4 regions of the Pantoea sp. NSTU24 genome follow, and region 2 is predicted to be linked to each of the others. Evidence: predicted binding sites of a transcription regulator. Region 2 holds the regulator's gene; each other region holds the start of a gene.

Region 1 (2,204 bases), 460 kb from region 2:
ACCCAGTCCGGACGCGCACCAGGGCGGTCTACTTTGTTGATTACCACAATCGGCTTCAGACCATGCGCAAACGCTTTTTTGGTCACGAAGCGGGTTTGCGGCATAGGGCCATCCATCGCATCTACAACCAGCAGCACCGAGTCCACCATGGACATGACGCGCTCAACTTCACCACCGAAATCGGCGTGTCCTGGGGTATCAACGATATTGATACGGTAGTCATTCCACTTAATGGCGGTGTTTTTTGCGAGGATGGTAATCCCACGCTCTTTCTCCAAATCATTGGAGTCCATCACGCGCTCGGTTGCTTCGGTACGGGCATCAAAAGTACCGGATTGTTGCAGCAGTTTGTCAACCAGGGTGGTCTTTCCATGGTCAACGTGCGCGATGATGGCGATGTTACGCAAATTTTCGATCACAGCTTTGCCTCAGGCATTAGAAATAGCGCGCTATTGTACACGGATTAAGCGGAAGACTGAACACGATCACACTTTTCACTGAAAGTTTATTGCATTGGCGCAAATTCGCACTGTTCCCGGTGCAGAAAATGCACTAAGTTGGTCCTACGCACCAAAATGGTGCTCAAAGCGCACTCAATAGCACTATTTTGGTGCGCCTAAACCATCGTGGTGCAGTTGCTTTATGACAAAAAGGTGCAGCACAAGGCGATTTAAGCAACATCAAAAAAGTTGGCACAGAATTCGCTTTAGTCTGTTTAAGCGTAAACGCCAGTCAGATGTCGGTTGAAGAGCGTGCCGGAAGCGATAGAGCAGGAAGCAGTTTCCCGCTACACATTCCGGAAACGACGTTTCCTCGCCATGTAGATAATGAAAGACCATTTCCAGGAGAGTTGAGTATGTCCGCTGAACACGTTCTCTCGATGATGAACGAGCATGAAGTTAAGTTTGTTGACCTGCGTTTTACCGATACCAAAGGTAAAGAACAGCATGTTACGATCCCTGCTCACCAGGTTAATGCTGACTTCTTCGAAGAAGGCAAAATGTTCGATGGTTCCTCTATCGGCGGCTGGAAAGGCATCAACGAATCAGACATGGTGCTGATGCCTGACGCAACCACCGCGGTCATGGATCCTTTCTTCGAAGATTCTACCCTGATCATCCGTTGTGACATTCTCGAGCCAGGCACCATGCAGGGCTATGACCGCGATCCACGTTCCATCGCCAAGCGTGCGGAAGATTTCCTGCGCTCTTCCGGCATTGCGGATACCGTGCTGTTTGGACCCGAACCTGAATTCTTCCTGTTTGATGACATCCGTTTCGGTTCATCAACCTCGGGTTCACATGTCGCTATCGACGATATCGAAGCCGCATGGAACACCGGTAAAGAGTACGAAGGCGGTAACAAAGGCCACCGTCCGGGTCTGAAAGGCGGCTACTTCCCGGTGCCACCAGTTGACTCATCACAGGACATCCGTTCTGCCATGTGTCTGACCATGGAGCAGATGGGCCTGGTCGTTGAAGCGCATCACCACGAAGTGGCAACCGCGGGTCAGAACGAAGTGGCAACCCGCTTCAACACCATGACCAAGAAAGCAGACGAAATTCAGATCTACAAATATGTCGTTCACAACGTCGCACACGCTTACGGCAAAACCGCGACCTTTATGCCGAAGCCAATGTTTGGCGACAACGGTTCAGGCATGCACTGCCACATGTCCCTTTCTAAAGGTGGCCAGAACCTGTTTGCCGGTGATAAGTACGGCGGCCTGTCTGAAATGGCGCTGTTCTATATCGGCGGTATCATCAAACACGCTAAAGCGATCAACGCCCTGGCGAACCCGACTACCAACTCTTACAAGCGTCTGGTTCCGGGTTACGAAGCACCGGTCATGCTGGCTTACTCAGCCCGTAACCGTTCCGCCTCTATCCGTATTCCGGTTGTTGCCAGCCCGAAAGCCCGTCGTATCGAAGCGCGCTTCCCGGATCCAGCAGCTAACCCATACCTGGCGTTCACCGCGCTGCTGATGGCTGGCCTGGATGGCATCATCAACAAGATCCATCCTGGCGATGCGATGGATAAAAACCTGTATGACCTGCCACCGGAAGAAGAAGCTGAGATTCCAAAAGTTGCAGGCTCTCTGGAAGAAGCGCTGAATGCACTGAACGAAGACCGCGAGTTCCTGACCCGTGGCGGTGTGTTCACTGACGAATCAATCGACGCTTACATCGAACTGCGTAAAACAG
Region 2 (2,204 bases):
GCGGGAGACAAATGGCGCCTCTCCTCAGATGACAAAACGGGGCGGATTACCCGCCCCATCCAGTCGGCTCTGCGCGGCAGGCGCACGTAGCTGGCGTAAAGGTTAGTGTTTTTTCAGTTTGTCTTTGTGTTTGGTCAGCTGACGGGCGAGCTTATCGATCAGTCCGTCAACGGCCGCATACATATCTTCCGCTTCCGATGTGGCGTGCAGCTCGCCACCATTCACGTGAAGTGTTGCGTCAGCCACCTGCGTGACTTTTTCAACTTTCAGGACAATATAGACCTGATTGATATGTTCAAAATAGTGTTCCAGTTTGGCAAATTTACCGCTGACAAATTCACGCAATGGTTCCGTGATTTCAACGTGTTGCCCGGTCAGGTTCAGCTGCATAGGTCTTCCTTCTCATTTCTGTCAAACCAGCTGTTTACGCTGGTTCGATGGCGGGATGGATAAAGACTCGCGATATTTGGCGACGGTTCGCCGTGCCACCATAATGCCCTGATCAGATAACATGGAGGTCAGCTTACTGTCGCTCAAGGGTTTGGCTGGATTTTCCGCCGAAATTAATTTTTTCACCAGTGCACGAATCGCTGTGGAAGACGCTTCACCGCCGCCCTCTGTATTGACGTGGCTGGAGAAAAAGTACTTCAGTTCGAAAATGCCCCGCGGGCTGTGCAGGTACTTCTGCGTCGTCACACGGGAAATGGTCGACTCATGCATCTCAACGGCCTGGGCGATATCGGCCAGCACCATCGGGCGCATAAACTCTTCGCCCTGCTCGAAAAAGGCCTGCTGCTGTTCAACAATACAGCGTGTCACTTTCAGCAGCGTATCGTTACGGCTTTCCAGACTCTTAATCAGCCAGCGCGCTTCCTGCAGATTACTGCGAATGAACTGATTGTCGCTTTCATTTCGCGTAGCGCCACCCATTGCGGCATAGTGCTGATTGATTTTGAGGCGCGGCACGCTGTCGGCATTAAGTTCAACCGTCCAGCGGCTGCCCGCCTTGCGTACCAGCACATCGGGAATGACATATTCCGGTTCACTGGTGTTAATCGACTGACCCGGACGCGGGTCCAGCGACTGTATCAGCAGCATCGCCTCTTTCAGCACCTCTTCTTTAAGGCGCGTGACCCGCATCAGACTGCGAAAATCGTGGTTAGCCAGCAAATCCAGATGTTCACTGACAATCAGGCGCGCTTCTGACAGCATCGGCGTTTCAGGCGCATACTGCGAAAGCTGTACCAGCAGGCAGTCACGCAGATCGCGTGCGCCGACGCCGATCGGATCAAAACGCTGGATGCGTTTCAGCACCGCTTCCACTTCATCCACTTCCAGCTCATCGTTGCCAATGCTGTCAAGGATCTCATCAAGCGAAACGGTAAGATACCCGGTGTTATCAATAGCGTCGACAATAGAGGTCGCAATCGCGCGATCGGTGTCACTGAACGGCGTCAGCCCGACCTGCCACATCAGATAATCCTGCAGAGACTGGGTGGTTTCGCCCTGATAAACTGGTAACTCATCATCCTGATAATCGGTACCGGTGCCTGACGGCGTACCCGCTGTGTAAATCTCATCCCAGGTCGCATCCAGCGGCAGTTCATCGGGCATCTCTTTCTGCTCAAGGGCTTCACGCGTATCCAGCGCCTCGGCCTCAGACGATTCCCGGGCGTCAATCTCTTCGTGCAGTTCGGTCTGCTCAAGCAGCGGGTTGCTTTCCAGTGCAAGCTGTAACTCCTGCTGGAGTTCAAGCGTAGAGAGTTGCAGCAGACGTATGGCCTGCTGCAGTTGTGGCGTCATTGCCAGCTGTTGGCTAAACCTGAGTTGTAAACCTTGCTTCATAGACAGGATGGTAGTTCCCAGGTAAACATCAGTATTAACGACACCTTATCAGAGTCTGAACTCTTCACCCAAATAAACCCGCTTCACTTGCTCATCGGCCAGGATCTCGTTCGGAGTGCCGTGCGCGATAAGGTGACCCTGGCTGACGATATAAGCGCGCTCACAGACCGCTAAGGTTTCACGCACGTTGTGGTCGGTAATCAGCACGCCCAGGCCACTGTCACGCAGATGCTCGATAATCTTTTTGATGTCGATAACAGAGATAGGGTCAACACCGGCAAAGGGCTCATCCAGCAGGATAAATTTAGGATTTGCTGCCAGCGCACGCGCGATCTCGACGCGACGGCGTTCCCCGCCTG
Region 3 (2,204 bases), 3.3 Mb from region 2:
ACACCCCACAGTCCCGCCAGACCACCGGCCAGGCCGATGATTAACGCGCCGCCGACGCCGACATAACCACAGGCTGGGGTAATCGCAACCAGTCCGGCAATAAAGCCTGAACAGGCACCCAGCAGTGAAGGTTTACCGCGCACCGCCCACTCGCCAAAGGTCCATGACAGCACGGCACCTGCGGTTGCAACAACGGTATTCAGGAAGGCCAGCGCCGCAATTTCATTCGCTGCAGACGCGGAACCGGCGTTGAAGCCGAACCAGCCGACATAGAGAATGGCCGTTCCGGTAAAGACCATCGGCAGGTTGTGCGGTTTAAAAGCTTCTTTACCAAAACCGGCACGTTTGCCTACCAGGTAAGCGCCCACCAGGCCTGCCACTGCGGCGTTGATGTGTACAACGGTCCCGCCAGCAAAGTCCAGTGCGCCATCCTGAGCCAGGAAACCGCCCGCCCAGACCATGTGTGCGATAGGCAGATAAGAGAGCGTCAGCCAGACGCCGACAAAAATCAGCACGGCAGAGAAGCGGATACGCTCGGCGATGGCACCCACAATCAGCCCCACGGTGATACAGGCAAAGGACGCCTGGAACGCTACGTGGATATACTGATAGAAACTGCCCATCACGGCGGTAAGCTGAATGTTTTTCAGCATCGCCCAGCCAAAGCCGCCGAAAAAGGCGTTGCCTTCGCTGAAGGCCAGCGAGTAGCCATAGACCACCCACAGCACACAGACCAGCGAGAAGGTGACCGCCACCTGAGTCAGCATCGACAGCACGTTTTTGCCGCGAATCAGGCCGCCATAAAAGAGTGCAATACCTGGAATTGACATAAACAGCACCAGCGCGGTGCAAATCATCATAAATGCGTTATCAGCCTTGTCCGCAACGGCAGGCGCGGCCATCGCGAGTGAGGGTAACAGTGCCAGGCTGGTGAGGCCCAACTTCACTAACATTTTATTCATTTTTATCTCATCCCATCACAGTACTGAGTCGTAATTACAGAGCGGCTTCGTCGGTTTCGCCGGTACGAATACGGATAACGCGCTGCAGTTCAGCCACGAAAATTTTACCGTCGCCAATTTTGCCGGTGTACGCTGCCTTACTGATGACATCCACCACTTCGTCTAACTGGTCGTCGGCAATCGCGATATCAATCTTGACCTTGGGCAGAAAGTTCACGCTGTACTCTGCGCCGCGATAAAGCTCTGCATGGCCTTTCTGACGACCAAATCCTTTCACTTCGGAGACGGTCAGCCCCTGAATGCCGATAGAGGATAAAGCTTCACGTACATCCTCCAGCTTGAATGGCTTAATTACGACGGTAACCAGCTTCATTGGATCCCCTCCAGCAAGTAAATAGATAACGTTTACGGACACGCAGGGATATAAGCAAAGCCTGTGCCAGAGTGTAAAACCAGCATAAATCAGTGAGTCAGACGCGACGCGGCAAGGGATGGATTGGTGTGCCGCCTGATCAGGCGCGCGGTATGACGGGGATCACAATCGAAGAATGCACTCCTTTGGTGCTTCAGGCGTCAAAGGAGTGCATTTATACAGATTATTCTGATAAAAGTGCGCAAAAAAGGTGCAACTTAGCTTTCAGCAGTCGCCACCGCGCCCGACGCCAGTTCATCACCCGCCTGCTGAAGCTGATACATCTGCCAGTAACGGCCCTGCATCGCCAGCAGTTGCTGATGGGTGCCCTGCTCCACGACATGACCGCGGTGCAGTACCAGAATCTTATCTGCCTCGATAATCGTTGAGAGACGATGCGCAATCACCACCAGCGTGCTGTGCTGGCGCAGCGTTGTCAGCGTCTGCTGAATGGCCTGTTCCGTTCCGGAGTCGATATTGGCCGTTGCCTCGTCCAGAATCAGAATCTGTGGCAGGTCGACCAGCACCCGGGCCAGTGCCAGTAACTGCTTCTGGCCCACCGACAGGTTGTTGCCCTGCTCGCCCAGACGGGTATGAATTCCCTGAGGCAGCGCATGCGCCAGCGGAGCCAGCTGCACCTGCTCCAGCACACGCCAGACGGCCTCTTCGCTGATGTTACGCCCCAGACGCACGTTCGCCAGCAGCGTATCGGCGAGCACCACCGGATCCTGTTGTACCATGGCAATACCGTGACGCAGCACGGCGTGGCTCAGGTCGCCGATGGGGCGATTGTCAATCCGGATGGCGCCGGGCGTCACCGGGTAATAGCC
Region 4 (2,204 bases), 1.8 Mb from region 2:
TCGCCTTTCAGCGCAAACACGGTTGGCGCCTGCGCATAGGCAATGGCGTGGCAACGTCCGATATAGCCGCTGCCGATCATGCCGATTCTGACTTTGTTCATTTCAGCTCCGAAATTCAGTTCAGGGATGAAATGAAATCTACGTTTCGGTTTTGCGGCTGACAAAGCCGGAAATAACAGTTTGTGACGGCAGTAAAAAACTATTCGTTAAAATCACGCCTGATGCCGTCTGACAAGCGCTATCCCCTGCCAGAACCCCTCATAAACACCTCAGTTTTGATGGCGGTTTCAGCGGCCTCTTCCGCCTGCGGAGGCACGTTTTCGCCATCTGACACAGCAAAGTGGCGACTATTTCAGCAGTCAGAAAGATTTATGAAAAAGAGCTTTGACATGGCCGGGCGCGGCCGTTACTATGCGCCCCGTTCAAACGATTCCTCTGTAGTTCAGTCGGTAGAACGGCGGACTGTTAATCCGTATGTCACTGGTTCGAGTCCAGTCAGAGGAGCCAGATTCAAGAAACCCGCTCAGGGAAACCTGAGCGGGTTTTTTACGTTTACTCTGTCTGAAAATCGCCCGCCTGTTCTCAATCAGGCAATTCCAGTAAACATCCCTGTCAAAACCACGGTGTCAGTAGTGACTCGCCTGTTTCACATCATCCAGGGCGCCTCATCAGCGATCATTTTTCCTTCCGATGGACGCTTTCTGCCCTCTTTTAACCCAACCCGCAGGCGGATCGCACCCAATTGAGGCAAGACGCCCTCATCAGCCCTGATTTTCAGCCTATTTTGCACGCTGGCACACTTTATGCCTGAGCTTTATGGCTAGTGAACGATTCAATTACAGCCTGCTCAGTTTGTGAGGTGATGATGATCAAGATTGACCTTTCCGATTCACCCTTTTTTGATGAAATGCTGACGGCTGAAGGCAAACATCGCAGCCACTATCAGGATTACTGGCAATGGTTGCAGCAGGCCGATCAACAGGCAGTCCAGCGTAAAAAAGAGGAAGCGGCGCTGTTGTTTCACCGGGTGGGGATTACCTTTAACGTTTATGGCGAAGATGATGTTGCGGAACGCCTGATCCCGTTCGACAGCGTGCCACGTATTATTCCGGCAGGCGAATGGCAGATGCTTGACCGCGGGATCCGCCAGCGGGTTCTGGCACTGAATGCTTTTCTGCATGATATTTATCATGACCAGAAAATCCTGAAAGCAGGCATTGTGCCCGCCGGACAGGTGCTGGCCAACGATCAGTATCAGCCCTGCATGCAGGGCATCAACCTTCATCGGGACACTTACGCCCACATTGCCGGAACGGACATGGTACGGGGCGGAGATGGCGAATATTACGTGCTGGAAGACAACCTGCGAACGCCATCCGGGGTTTCTTACATGATGGAAAACCGCAAAATGATGATGCGGTTATATCCCGAACTGTTCGCCGGACAGCGCATCGCGCCGGTTTCACGCTACCCTTCCCATTTACTGCAAACCCTGCGCGAAAGCACGACCGTCAATGATCCCACGGTCGTCGTGCTGACGCCAGGCCGTTTTAACAGTGCCTATTTCGAGCACAGTTTCCTTGCACAGCAAATGGGCGTTGAACTGGTTGAGAGTGTCGATCTGTTTGTGAAAGATGGTGCAGTGTTTATGCGCACAACAGCTGGCCCCTGCAAAATTGATGTGATCTATCGACGTATTGACGACGCCTTTCTCGACCCGCTGGCGTTCCGCGCCGATTCCATGCTAGGAGTGCCTGGCCTACTCTCGGTCTACCGATCGGGTGGCGTGGTGCTGGCGAATGCGATCGGAACCGGCGTGGCAGACGATAAATCCATTTACCCCTACGTGCCGGAGATGATCCGCTACTATCTGGCGGAAGATCCCATCCTGAACAACGTGCCGACATGGCAATGCCGCAAGGAAAGCGATCTCTCCTTCGTGCTGGCGAACCTGGAAAAAATGGTCGTAAAAGAGGTTCATGGTGCCGGTGGTTACGGCATGCTGATTGGCCCCTCGGCCAGCAAGGCGGAAATTGAACGCTTCCGCGACCTCCTGCGCGCCCGGCCAGAGAACTACATCGCGCAGGAAACCCTGGCGCTTTCCACCTGCCCGACGTTTGTTGGCAACGGCCTTGCGCCTCGTCATATCGATCTGCGCCCCTTTGCGCTGACCGGTGCCGAAATTCGACTGGTCCCTGGAGGAT

Evidence for each region. Region 2 encodes sigma-54, which starts transcription at its own class of promoters, with help from an activator protein. Its sites were predicted from a motif close to GTTGGCACANNTTTCGCTNT; they were not measured.
Region 1: a site for sigma-54 is predicted at 689-708, ahead of glnA (glutamate--ammonia ligase). Genes of this name have one in related genera too.
Region 3: a site for sigma-54 is predicted at 1,387-1,406, ahead of glnK (P-II family nitrogen regulator). Genes of this name have one in related genera too.
Region 4: a site for sigma-54 is predicted at 791-810, ahead of ACLHDD_RS08745 (circularly permuted type 2 ATP-grasp protein). Genes of this name have one in related genera too.

Annotation. Positions count from the first base shown of each region.
Region 1 covers NZ_JBKIWZ010000001.1:3,203,848-3,206,051, forward strand. The annotation lists gene typA (ribosome-dependent GTPase TypA) at 1-419, opposite strand, end outside; gene glnA (glutamate--ammonia ligase) at 857-2,204, shown strand, end outside.
Region 2 covers NZ_JBKIWZ010000001.1:3,662,682-3,664,885, forward strand. The annotation lists gene hpf (ribosome hibernation promoting factor) at 103-390, opposite strand; gene rpoN (RNA polymerase factor sigma-54) at 412-1,845, opposite strand; gene lptB (LPS export ABC transporter ATP-binding protein) at 1,894-2,204, opposite strand, start outside.
Region 3 covers NZ_JBKIWZ010000001.1:374,880-377,083, reverse strand. The annotation lists gene amtB (ammonium transporter AmtB) at 1-962, opposite strand, end outside; gene glnK (P-II family nitrogen regulator) at 997-1,335, opposite strand; gene ACLHDD_RS01715 (SmdB family multidrug efflux ABC transporter permease/ATP-binding protein) at 1,593-2,204, opposite strand, start outside.
Region 4 covers NZ_JBKIWZ010000001.1:1,814,070-1,816,273, forward strand. The annotation lists gene ACLHDD_RS08735 (Gfo/Idh/MocA family protein) at 1-101, opposite strand, end outside; tRNA gene ACLHDD_RS08740 (tRNA-Asn) at 432-507, shown strand; gene ACLHDD_RS08745 (circularly permuted type 2 ATP-grasp protein) at 866-2,204, shown strand, end outside.